3 regions of the Rahnella variigena genome follow, and region 1 is predicted to be linked to each of the others. Evidence: predicted binding sites of a transcription regulator. Region 1 holds the regulator's gene; each other region holds the start of a gene.
What was found. The regulator Fur, encoded in region 1, represses iron uptake genes when iron is present. The targets are predictions, from matches to a motif close to ATAATAATGAGAACNACTATCAA.
Positions count from the first base shown of each region.

Region 2: the regulator Fur is predicted to act here: its motif matches at 1,668-1,690, upstream of exbB (tol-pal system-associated acyl-CoA thioesterase).
Region 3: the regulator Fur is predicted to act here: its motif matches at 1,896-1,918, upstream of ulaG (L-ascorbate 6-phosphate lactonase).

Region 1 is NZ_NSDJ01000001.1:2,102,862-2,107,210, reverse strand. Features, by position in the region: gene CKQ54_RS09700 (methyl-accepting chemotaxis protein) at 1-924, opposite strand, end outside; gene fldA (flavodoxin FldA) at 1,333-1,860, shown strand; gene fur (ferric iron uptake transcriptional regulator) at 2,174-2,629, shown strand; gene chiQ (ChiQ/YbfN family lipoprotein) at 2,813-3,154, opposite strand; gene chiP (chitoporin ChiP) at 3,168-4,349, opposite strand, start outside.
Region 2 is NZ_NSDJ01000001.1:65,755-70,103, forward strand. Features, by position in the region: gene garD (galactarate dehydratase) at 1-131, shown strand, start outside; gene exbD (TonB system transport protein ExbD) at 203-637, opposite strand; gene exbB (tol-pal system-associated acyl-CoA thioesterase) at 647-1,573, opposite strand; gene CKQ54_RS00310 (TRAP transporter substrate-binding protein) at 2,095-3,072, shown strand; gene CKQ54_RS00315 (TRAP transporter small permease) at 3,129-3,641, shown strand; gene CKQ54_RS00320 (TRAP transporter large permease) at 3,654-4,349, shown strand, end outside.
Region 3 is NZ_NSDJ01000001.1:446,678-451,026, forward strand. Features, by position in the region: gene ulaB (PTS ascorbate transporter subunit IIB) at 1-274, opposite strand, end outside; gene ulaA (PTS ascorbate transporter subunit IIC) at 317-1,720, opposite strand; gene ulaG (L-ascorbate 6-phosphate lactonase) at 2,135-3,199, shown strand; gene ulaR (HTH-type transcriptional regulator UlaR) at 3,428-4,183, shown strand; gene glpE (thiosulfate sulfurtransferase GlpE) at 4,268-4,349, shown strand, end outside.

The DNA.
Region 1 (4,349 bases):
CATGCTGGCTGCAGTTTCTTCCAGAGCAGAAGCCTGTTCTTCGGTACGCGAAGACAAGTCATTATTCCCTGCTGAAATTTCCGATGCGCCCTGATAGATATGGTTAGTACAGTTACGGATCGTCTGCACCGTATTCACCAGACTCGCCTGCATCACATTCAGCAGCGGGATCAGTTTACCGGCGCAGTTTTTACCGAACTCTTCCATATACTGCGTCAGGTCACCGCTGGCGATCACCGCGAACTGATCGCGGATTTTATCCAGCGGTTTCACCAGCGCCATCACCAGATAGCGGTCGGTCAGCAGCAACAGGAGCAAACCAATACCAAATGCGCTCAGCTGGATCACTTTGCTCATGTAGGTCAGATGATTGGATTCATTTTGTGCGGCCTGAAAATCAACTGAAATCTGGCTGCTGACTTTTTCCATTGATGAACCAAAAGTGCGGCTCAGCGCCGGAACCGTGGTGTTGGCTAACTGGTTATAGGTGTCGATATTCTTACTGCTGGCAGCATTGAATAACGGCGTAACGCCCTGTGTCAGCAGGTTTTCCCAGCTGGTCTGCAGTTCCTGAATGGCTGATTCTTCCAGGCCCGGATGGGGTACTGATTTAAAATCAGCCAGCGCCTGAGTCAGTCCATCAAGAGATTGTTTGGCGCTGTCAAAAATTTCAGGGCCCTTTGACGGGTCAGCCTGAAGCTGTGCAACCGCACGACTCAGACGCGTCACGGTACGGAAATACTGATCGTTACCTTTGCTGATCAGCGTCATGTTGTTGACCAGTTCGGTACTGTTCCTGGTATTTTGCGTTAATGTGCCAAGTGATGTGACGGTATAAAGGGAAACACCGGCCCACATCACGCAGAAGATGCCAAGAATGGTTAATAAAGCGGCCCTGATGGTAATATTTTTTAAAAACTGCACGATATGCCTCTCTCGAAACAGGACTGTTTCTGGTCTGAGGATTGACGGGGATGCGGAGAATCAAAACAGGTAACCAGCAGGCTTACGCCCCCGGACATGTTTGAACACCTCTCCGGGCATCGATTTCTTTATTATGTTGAGATTGCTCTCGCATCATCTATCGGCGGGACATGCGTAAACTTAAGGAAGGAGCCGGTTTATTTCTTCACTTTGCTTATGACCTCAGGAACCCTGTGGTTGATAAGCACACGATGGCGATAACACTTTAAAATATTGCCCGATAAACTTATTCCCCAGTTAAGAAGGCGAGCAGAAGCATATTCTCCGCCTCGCGAGTTTGTTATCATCTTCGCTATTATTGCCTGCAATGCAGGGCACTTCATTTAGAACAAGAGGTTAGATAATCTTATGGCCGTTGTAGGTATCTTCTTTGGATCCGATACAGGTAACACCGAAAACATCGCTAAAATGATCCAGAAACAATTGGGTAAAGATGTGGCTGAGGTGCATGACATTGCGAAGAGCAGCAAAGAGGATCTGGAAAAATTCGATATTTTGCTGATCGGAATTCCAACCTGGTATTACGGTGAAGCGCAGTGTGACTGGGATGACTTTTTCCCGTCGCTCGAAGAGATAGATTTCGAAGGTAAGCTGGTTGCCCTGTTTGGCTGCGGCGATCAGGAAGACTATGCCGAGTATTTCTGCGATGCACTGGGTACCGTGCGCGATATCATTGAGCCACGCGGCGCAGTGATTGTCGGACACTGGCCAACTGAAGGTTACCACTTTGAAGCATCCAAAGGCCTGGCAGATGATAAGCACTTCATCGGACTGGCAATTGACGAAGACCGTCAGCCGGAACTGACCGCTGAACGTGTTGATGCGTGGGTGAAACAGATCACAGAAGAACTCAGCCTTTCAGAAATTATCGGCTAAAACCCTGTTGGCCCTGAGGATTTATTCTACAATTGAAGGGCCAAACTATTACTGAAATTAACAATTTAACCGCTACAAAATTGTAACTTTCGGTCGTATCAAGGTACACTGAGTTCATCTGTTTTTTCTATCGATCAAGTCGTTGCATTATTAGTGTGACAGGCAATTTGTGATCTTTATTAACAGGCTGTCGTTTACGAGAATGGGCACACTTCCCTTAAACGAAGAACAGTAAACGAACAATTTTGTGCCGCCGATGCCACAGGCTGCATGCCTCAACTTGATTAGCACATAGTAACAGGACTGAATCCGCATGACTGACAACAACACCGCACTGAAGAAAGCCGGCTTAAAAGTCACGCTTCCGCGCCTCAAAATCCTGGAAGTGCTGCAAGCGCCGGAAGGTCATCACGTTAGTGCGGAAGATCTGTACAAGCAACTGATTGATATGGGCGAAGAAATTGGTCTGGCCACGGTATACCGTGTTCTGAACCAGTTTGATGATGCTGGTATCGTCACCCGTCATAACTTCGAAGGCGGCAAGTCCGTATTCGAACTGACTCAGCAACATCACCACGATCACCTGATCTGCCTGGATTGCGGTCGTGTGATTGAATTCCGTGACGAATATATTGAAGGTCGTCAGCGTGAGATTGCTAAAAAACATGGCATCAAACTGACCAACCACAGTCTGTACCTGTACGGTCACTGTGAAGCAGGCGACTGCCGTGAAGATGAATCTTTGCACAATGACAAACCTGCGCATTAATTTGCACAGCTTCGATTGTCGCAAATGTTCTAAATAAACTAACCGCTGGAAAGCGGTTTTTTTATGCCTGTGCTTCACCCCGAACACAGACGCCGCTTGCCGACGTAAAAAACCCCGGCAAGCCGGGGTTTCGCTTTTGATAATGATGTTTTTGCCAGCTAAGGCTTTTACAAAAATCTGCTATTAGTTCGCCATTGCAGGCGCGTTATTGGATGTGATTTCCTGCCAGATTTTACCGCAATCCGCCGCATATGCCTGACCATCACCGGTTTTGCGCGCCGTCAGACAGCGCTGGTAATCCAGCACGCGAACTGTTTCCTGTTCCGCAAATTTCTGGTGTGCTTTTTCCTGTTTCAGCTTGTTCAGCAACACCTGACAGGTCGCCAGTTTGTCCGGATTACCTTCTGAAGAGTTAATACAGGTGCGGTAGTCTTCACGCGTTTGCGAAATCTGTGCCTGATCGGCGGTAGGCGCACAGCCTGCCAGCAGAACAGCCGATACCGCCATCATCAGTAATTTATTCATCGACATAACGACCTCAGAAAATAGTGAATGGAGCAATAACGATGAATTTCACGTCTTTTTCATCCTGGAATATGTTGCCGTAACCCCCGCCCCAGCTCGGAATATCCGAGTGGTTGTCGTACTGGGTGTAATGCAGTTTGAACAGTGTCCCCTTCGCGCGGCCTTCCTGAATGGTGTAAAGCGCATCCAGGCTCCAGGCGCTCTCTTTCAGACGCTGGCTCTGGTCATAAGCGGCGTTGGTACTCGGTTTGGCGTCCCACGCGTAAACGTAAGAACCCCCGACGGCAAAGCCCGGCAGATCCCATTTCGCCAGATCGTAAAGTACGCCGGCGTACACCGCTTTCTCGCCGTTGGCGTTGAAGTCCGAACGGTTATCCCACCACACGTCAAGACGACCGTTGGAGGAGGAATACGTCGGGGTCATACGTTGCAGGAAGTAGCCCTGATTACCTTCCGCTTTGACCATCGTACCTTCCAGCCGCCAGTTAAACTGACCGGTGGTGTAACCGAAAGTCAGCGCCTGCAACCAGGCCATCCCGTCATACAAGCTGTTCGGATCGTTCTTATTGCTGATGCGATCTTCCGCACCGTAGAACTGGTAGCTGGTGGTCAGCGGATTGCCCATCAGATCGATTTTGTAAGACGCTTTGGCAAAATACTGATCGACGTAACTTTCAGCCTGACCAAAAGCGCCTTCCAGCACAAAGTCGTTTTTGAAGTCGTATTTCGCTCCAAGAGAGTGGATGTATGAAACGCCCGTTTTCTTATCGTTCTGGCGGAAATCATCCATTTCCAGATGCCACGGAGATTTATATTCATCCGCCCACATGTAGGAGAAACTCAACTCTCCCGGATCACCGAAATCGTGCTTGTAGCCCGCTTCCGCACCGCGGTAAGTTCCCGGCATGAAGCTCCAGTGCGGTGCAATCAGTGTCTGGCCCGTTGGCTGGATGTAACCGGCATGCCCCCAGAATCCGCCGTATTTAAATTTACCGGCGGCTTTGTACAGGCTGACCCCACTTTTATCGCCGGAGTAATCTTCGTCGTAAGCACGGTTGCTGTTGGAGAAAGCGATTTCGTTGGGATGTCCGCTTTCGCTGCTTTCGGCCATTTCTATCGCCGTAAAGGCTGCGATATCAATACCAAACATGTCCCAGGCATAGCCGGAAGAAAAATCGAGATTCAGGTTAGCGGT
Region 2 (4,349 bases), 2.0 Mb from region 1:
CTATCGAAGATGTGGGCTGGGAGTTGTTCCACTTCATTCTCGATATCGCCAGCGGGCGCAAGAAAACCTGGTCAGACACCTGGGGCATCCATAATGCGCTGGCGGTGTTTAACCCGGCGCCGGTGACCTGAGTTTCGGTTTTACAGATAAACGAAAGGCCAGCATCGCTGGCCTTTTTTGTGCGTCTGATCGGGAGGAAAACTTACTGCGCCGCAGCGGTACCGGTTTGTTCAGCGCCAACCAGTCCGACTTTCAGGTAACCGGCTTTACGCAGGTTATCCATCACTTTCATCAGCGTTTCGTAATCCACTGTCTTATCCGCACGGAAGAAAATCGTGCTCTGCTTATTGCCCTGAGTACGTTGATCCAGCATCGAGGTCAGATTATCGCTGTTGACCGGCGTGTCGCCGAGGAACAGCTGTTTGTCTGCTTTCACCGACAGGAAGATCGGTTTCTCCGGACGCGGCTGCTGTTTCGCCGTAGAGGCGGGTAAATCAACCCGCACATCCACGGTCGCCAGCGGCGCGGCCACCATGAAGATGATCAGCAATACCAGCATGACGTCGATGAAAGGCGTGACGTTGATGTCATGCATTTCACCGCTTTCGTCGATATCGTCGTTTAACCGAATAGCCATAATCTGTTCTTACCCTACGCGTAACTGACCTGTCTGACCGCGTGGCGCATCGCCTTTGCTGGCAGCCAGATCCAAATCACGACCCTGCAACAGAATAATCTGCGCCGCTACATCGCCAACCTGATGACGGTAAGAGGTAATGGTACGGGCGAAAATATTGTAGATAACTACGGCAGGAATCGCTGCAACCAGACCGACAGCGGTCGCCAGCAAGGCTTCTGCGATGCCCGGTGCCACGACAGCCAGGTTAGTGGTTTGCGTTTGCGCGATACCGATGAAGCTGTTCATGATGCCCCACACAGTACCGAAAAGGCCGACGAACGGAGAGATTGCCCCGATAGTCGCCAGAATACCGTTGCCACGGCCCATGTAACGACCGGCAGCGCTGACGCGGCGCTCAAGGCGGAAACCAGTACGCTCTTTAATCCCGTTGTTGTCGGTGGAACCTGCTGACAGCTCGAGCTCATTCTGTGCATCGCGGATCATCTGCGCGCTGATGCTGCTGGCGGCGAAGCTTTCTGCCTGTTCAGCGGCCTCATCCAGTGTACGGACAGAAGACAGCGCATCAAATTCGCGGCGCATACGGCGTTTGCCAGTGAACACTTCAGCACCTTTGCTGAACAGCAACGCCCAGGTGACGACAGAGGCCAGCAGCAGGCCAATCATGACGGTTTTCACCACCGCATCAGCGTGATGATACATGCCCATAACAGACAAATCGGTAGGAATAACAGGCGTCGCTTCGGTCGGGGCCGGTTGCATTACCGGTGCTGGCGTTGCATCACTGGTCGCCGGTGCAGGGGCATCCGCCGCTGCCGGTTGAGATGCTGCAGAATTGACGGCTTGTCCAGCCGGCGTCGCAGGTGCAGCCATCGCGTTGCCGCTTAAGCCAGCAACCAACATCAACGACATCAGTAATGAGGTCGCCTCTTTCATCTTATTGCGAGCCGTTTTCACGCGTCGCCTCCAGCCAGAATCAGTGTGTAGAAGGAATGAATAACGCCGAATGATATCAAAGAAAAAGGCCTAATTGATAGTCGTTCTCATTATTATTTACATTGTCGCGCCTGGAGGCTGGCGTGTCATTGACAGACGACAAGGTTTTTCGTGTTTGCACAAGGGATGAACAATTTAACCTGCGTCACAGTTTCTATAAAAATCACGCGGTAAATCAATCACCTGAGCATCACTATCTAAGTCAAAACAACGTTTTAAATATTAAGTAACACCTTTTTACATTTGTTGCGAGTTTGTGATAACGCTCAAATACCGCGCAGTAAAAAATAGGATAAGGTGCTTACTCAGGCGAAGACCGCATACCGGCACGTCTTGTATCCCTATAATTTAAAAGCTTATTTACACCTATTTCATAATGAACAGGCCGGACCTTCCGTTGGCTCTGATCAACACTTGCTCTCATTTATCTTTCCCTTACTGAGTACCCTGGAGACAAACTGATGAAAATGCAAAAAGCACTTCTCAGCCTTTGCCTGAGTTCCGCGACCCTCTTATTTACCGCGGGTGTATCCGCACAAACGCTGAAGGCCGCCGATGTGCATCCGCAAGGCTATCCGAACGTCGTCGCCGTTCAGCACATGGGCGAAAAGCTGCAAAAGCAAACGGACGGACGCCTCGAAATCAAAACGTTCCCGGGCGGTGTTCTGGGGGATGAAAAGCAGGAAATTGAACAGGCACAGCTTGGCGCGCTGGATATTATCCGCGTATCGATGACGCCGGTTGCCTCGATTTTACCGGAGATAAACGTCTTCACCCTGCCCTATATATTCCGCGATGAAGACCACATGCACAAAGTGCTCGACGGTCAGATTGGCAAAGAAATCGGCGACAAAATCACCAACAATCCGAACTCCCGTCTGGTGTTCCTCGGCTGGATGGACGGCGGCACGCGCAACCTGATCACCAAAGAGCCGGTGGTGAAACCGGAAGATTTGCACGGCATGAAAATCCGCGTACAAGGCAGCCCGATTGCACTGGCGACGCTGAAAGCCATGGGCGCAAACCCGGTGGCGATGGGCGTCAGTGAAGTGTTCAGCGGCATGCAGACCGGGGTTATCGACGGTACCGAAAACAACCCACCGACGTTTGTCGCCCACAACTATCTGCCGGTGGTAAAAAACTACACCTACAGCCGTCACTTCATCATTCCGGAGCTGTTCCTGTATTCAAAAGTGAAATGGGACAAACTGAAACCGGAAGACCAGCAGTTAATCCTCAAACTGGCGAAGGAAGCACAGGACGAGCAACGCGAACTGTGGAAAGCCTATAACGAGAAAGCGCTGGCAACGATGAAAGCAGGCGGCGTGAAATTCCAGGAGATCGACCCTGCGACTTATGTCAAAGCCACGCAATCCGTGCGCGATGAATTCGGCAAAGACCATCAGGAACTGATGCAGCAAATCGCTGACGTTCAGTAAACCCTGACTCCGGCAGCCTGCGGGCTGCCTCTTTATGATCTTTCGCCGGGGGATTTATGGTCTCGAGTTATCACACCCTGATGGACATTCTTTACCGCTGCGCGATGTGGCTCGCCGGTATTGCGTTACTGCTGATGGTCGCGGTGATCCCGGTTGGGATCTTCGCCCGCTACGTGATGAACAGCGCCCTGTCGTGGCCGGAGCCGATTGCGATTATGTGCATGGTGACGTTCACCTTTATCGGTGCCGCCGTCAGTTACCGCGCCGGTTCGCACATTGTGGTGGCGATGGTCACCGACCGTCTGCCGCCTGCGCTGAAAAAATTCTCCGCCCTGCTGGCTGACCTGATGATGCTGGCGATCAGCGTGTTTATTTTCTGGTACAGCCTGCAATTGTGCAGCGAACTCTGGCAACAGCCGGTGGCGGAATTCCCGCTGCTGACCGCCGGACAGACCTATCTGCCGTTGCCCATAGGTTCTGCGCTGACGCTGTTATTCATCATTGAGCAGATCGTTGCCGGCCCGCAGCACCAGCGGCCTGTAGTGATGCTGGGCAATTCTGACGCCTGACCGGAGCCTGTTATGGATGCATTAATCTTGTTGTTAACGCTGGCGGTGATGCTGGCGATTGGCGTGCCGGTCGCTTACGCCGTCGGGCTGAGCGCACTGGCGGGAGCCTGGTGGATTGACCTGCCGTTTGAAGCGCTGATGATCCAGCTGACCAACGGCGTGAATAAGTTCTCTCTGCTGGCTATACCGTTCTTTATTCTGGCGGGCGCGATCATGGCCGAAGGAGGGATCGCCCGCAGGCTGGTCAGTTTTGCCTACATCTTTGTCGGGTTTATCCGCGGCGGACTGTCGCTGGTGAATATCGTAGCCTCGACCTTTTTTGGCGCGATTTCCGGATCCTCGGTAGCAGACACGGCGTCGATCGGCTCGGTGATGATCCCTGAAATGGAGAAGAAAGGTTATCCGCGTGACTTTGCGGCAGCGGTGACCGCCAGCGGCTCGGTGCAGGCGATCCTCACGCCACCCAGCCATAATTCGGTGATTTATTCACTGGCGACCGGCGGCACGGTGTCGATTGCCGCGCTGTTCATCGCCGGTATTCTGCCCGGTTTACTGCTCAGCCTGACACTGATGGTGATGTGCGTGGTGTTTGCGCACAAACGCGGTTATCCAAAAGGTGAACGCGTGCCGTTCCGTCAGGCGCTGAAGATTTTCATCGACACGCTGTGGGGGCTGATGACCGTCGTCATCATCATGGGCGGTATTCTC
Region 3 (4,349 bases), 1.7 Mb from region 1:
TCACTTCCATCACTTTCGGACCGAAGTCCGCCGCCGACAGCATGTTGCGCACGCCGACCACGTATTTGTTGCCACTGACGGTGATTTCATCCGCCACGTGTGTGGAGGCGACAATAATGTCGGCGCCGCTCAGCTCAGATTTGTATTCCCCCACCGCGCAGCTGTTCATGGTGTGATCCACGCCTTCCTGGGTCAGGAACTGGCCGATTTTCATCTTCATGATCATCGAACTGCCCTGCCCGCAACCGCATACCGCCAGAATTCGTACTGTCATGAGAACCTCTTTGTTTGGTGATAAATCATTTATGAGAAGTCATTAGTGAGAAACGGACTGATTAAGCGTTTGTTTTTCAGCATCTTCTTCAGCACGCAAGGTGCGACCGGCGAAGAACATGTAAAGCAATGCGATGACCGCGATGACGCCCATAAAGGCCATGCCGAGGCTGAAGAAGCCCTGCATCATTGGCGGTGCCAGAATTGACCAGTCGGCCATGCCCATCCAGGCGCTCAGACCGGTGAGTTTGATGGCCCAGACGCAGCCGAAGATTTCGATCATTCCCATCACCAGACAGATTTTCAGCGCCGCGCGCCAGCCACCGAAGTGGTTGGCAAACACGCCGATGGTAGCGTTGGAGAAGAACATCGGGATAAAGCCGGGAATGATCATGATGGAAGAGCCCATGCCAAACAGAATGGCGACGGCAATCAGCTGGCCGATGGTGCCCCACATAAAGCCCCAGACCACGGCGTTCGGCGCAAAGCTGTAGATAGCCGCGCAGTCGATGGCCAGAACGGCACCGGGAATTAATCGCTGGGAGATGCCGTTAAAGGCTTCGGTCAGTTCAGCGACGAACATGCGCACGCCCTGAATGATGATGAAAATCGCCACCGCAAACATCAGACCGGTTTGCAGGATGTAAATCGTCCAGTGAGTTTTTCCGGCCATTTGTTGCAGCGTATCGAGGCCAAAAGAGCACAGAATAATGCCGAAGAATACGGTCATCACGATGGCAGTAGAGACGATATTGTCGTGGAAGATATTCAGCCAGCCCGGCAGTTTAAGGTTTTCTACACTGTCTTCTTTTTTACCGAGATACGGCGCGACCTTACAGGCAATCCACGAGGCGAATTGCTGCTGATGACCAATCGAGAAGCCGCTGTTTTCGGTCACGGCCTGCGTCGGTTTGTACATCATGTTCGAGGTGATTCCCCAGTACAGCGACACCAGAATTGCGGTTGACCAGATGGTCGTCCACATCGGGTAGCCCATGATGAAGAAGAACACCGCAATCAGCCCCGCCTGCTGAAACATAATGTGGCCGGTCAGCATGATGGTGCGAATGCCGGTAATGCGGCGGAACACCACCATCAGAATATTCAGCGCCAGCGCGATCAGCACCGCATATCCGACCCAGCTGTAGGCCTCGCCCATGCGCTCAACCGTGGCCATCATCGACGCATAGGTGTCTGATATTGCGCCGTTAATGCCATACACTTCTGAAAGTTTTGCCACCACCGGTTTAAAGGTACCGGTCAGAATGCCGGATCCTGCCTGCAGTAACATAAAGCCGATAATGGTTTTGATGGTGCCCTTGATGATCACCGTCGCGCTCTTCCTGAGCAGGATGTAACCGAGCATGGTCACAAGCCCCAACAGCAACGGCGCGTTGGTCATAACCTGATTAAAAAATACGGTGAAGATGGTGTAGAGGAATTCCATAAGACTCTCCGTCTGACCTTGTTTGATCTCTTCAGCACGTTTGTATAGCAAACTCCGCGCTAAACAGTGAGGGACAGATGCACTCTAATGCTCACATCGAATCAGATAAAGATTCATAATGATTATTTGTGAGCAGTCTCGCAAGATATCGTCATGATGTGTCATTGCCACCGCAATGAAAATTCTTATATTTATTATGCATTTCAATACGATAAGCATTTAAACAAAAACGGATATCCTGCTAAATCCATACATCTTCATCCCCTCCTGTCGCTATCCCCGCTGAGAAACACATCCTGAAAATCATTGTCATGATGAGTTTTCGATGATAACTTTCTCACAAACAAATCATATATAATCATTAAATGATTCATTATGACGCTACTTCAAAGCCAACTCAGATGAGGGAATACCATGAGCAAAGTAGAAACGATCAGCCGCGAGTCCTGGATCCTCAGCACTTTTCCGGAATGGGGCACCTGGTTAAACGAAGAAATCGAGCAGGAAAAGGTCGCGCCGGGCACCTTCGCCATGTGGTGGCTGGGCTGTACGGGGATCTGGCTGAAGTCTGAGGGTGGAGCCAATATCTGCGTCGATTTATGGTGCGGCGTGGGCAAGCAGAATCACAGCAGTCCGCTGATGAAAACCGGCCACCAGATGCAGCGCATGGCCGGTGTGAAGAAGCTCCAGCCGAATCTGCGCACCACGCCGTTCGTTCTCGATCCCTTTGCGATCAGGGAGATCGACGCGGTGTTGTCCACCCACGATCATAACGATCATATCGATGTGAACGTGGCCGCCGCTGTCATGCAAAACTGTTCTTCTGAAGTCCCGTTCATCGGCCCGCAAACCTGCGTGGATTTGTGGATGAGCTGGGGCGTGCCTGCCAGCCGCTGTATCGTGATGACGCCGGGCAAAGTGATACGGATCAAAGACGTGGAAATTCACGCTCTGGATTCCTTCGACCGCACGGTGCTGATTACCCTGCCCGCAAACCAGAAAGCCGCCGGCGTATTGCCGGATATGATGGATCAGCGTGCGGTGAATTATCTGTTCAAAACGCCGGGCGGAAACCTGTATCACAGCGGCGATTCGCACTATTCCAACTACTACGCCAAACACGGCAACGAGTATCAGATTGACGTGGCGCTCGGCTCTTATGGCGAGAACCCGCGCGGCGTGACCGACAAAATGACCAGCGTGGATATGCTGCGCATGGCGGAATCCCTGAACACCAAAGTCGTTATTCCGTTCCACCACGACATCTGGTCGAATTTCCAGGCCGATCCGCAGGAAATCCGTGTGCTGTGGGAGATGAAAAAAGATCGCCTGAAATACGGCTTCAAACCGTTTATCTGGCAGGTTGGCGGTAAATTCACGTATCCGGATGATAAGGATAACTTCGAGTATCACTATCCGCGTGGCTTTGACGACTGCTTTACGACAGAAACCGACCTGCCGTTTAAATCCTTCTTATAAATACCCGTCATACTTCAAGTTGCAGATGCGTTGACTGCGCTCACTCCCCCCGGTCACTTAGTTAACTAAGCTCCCGGGGCTTCCTGAGCTTGTCGCCTTGCTGCAACTCGAATTATTTAGGGTATTGATTGAGGCCGATTAATTTGCGTCTTCATAAACAATGCATTTCGCATTACTGCTCGTTTATAATCATGGAATAATCATTTAACGATTTTGCCCGGAGCCACCATGACTGAGCCACAACGCCACAATGCTATTCTCGATCTGCTGCAACGTCAGGGGCAGATTTCCGTCGCTGATGTGATTGATCAGTTTGATATTTCACCCGCTACGGCGCGTCGTGACATCACCAAGCTCAACGAACTGGGCAAACTGCGTAAAGTGCGTAATGGGGCGGAAGCCGTGAATCAGCCGCGTCAGAACTGGACGCCGCTGAACATCCATCAGACGCACAATCTCAATGAGAAAATGCGCATCGCCAAAGCGGCTGCCGGACTGTGCCAGCCGGGTGAAAGTGTGGTGATTAACTGCGGGTCGACGGCGTTTTTGCTGGGGCGCGAAATGTGCGGGAAAGACATTCAGGTCATCACCAATTATCTGCCGCTGGCCAATTATCTGATTGAGCAGGAACACGACAGCGTGGTGATCATGGGCGGTCAGTACAATAAAAGTCAGTCAATTACCCTGGCGCCACAGGACGGCGACGCCAGCCTGTATGCCGGGCACTGGATGTTCACCAGCGGCGCAGGACTGACCACTGACGGCCTGTATAAAACCGACATGCTGACGGCGATGGCCGAGCAGAAGATGCTGAATTATGTCGGAAAACTGGCGGCACTGGTCGACAGCAGCAAAATCGGCCAACGTGCAGGTATGCTGTTCAGCCGCACCGAGCAAATCGATGTGCTGATCACCGGCAAAGAAGCCAACAGTGAAATCATCGAACAATTACGCCAGAAAGGTGTGCAGGTGATCCTCGTTTAATGCTTAACCCTGCTTTTCGTCTGGTCTTAGTCGCGCAATTATTGGGTAGAATAGCGGCATAACCTTTTATGAGGCACGACCAGAATGGAACAATTTGAAGCAATCAGCGTTGAACAAGCGCATACCCGCCTGACTTCAGGCGAAGCCGTGATGGTCGATATCCGCG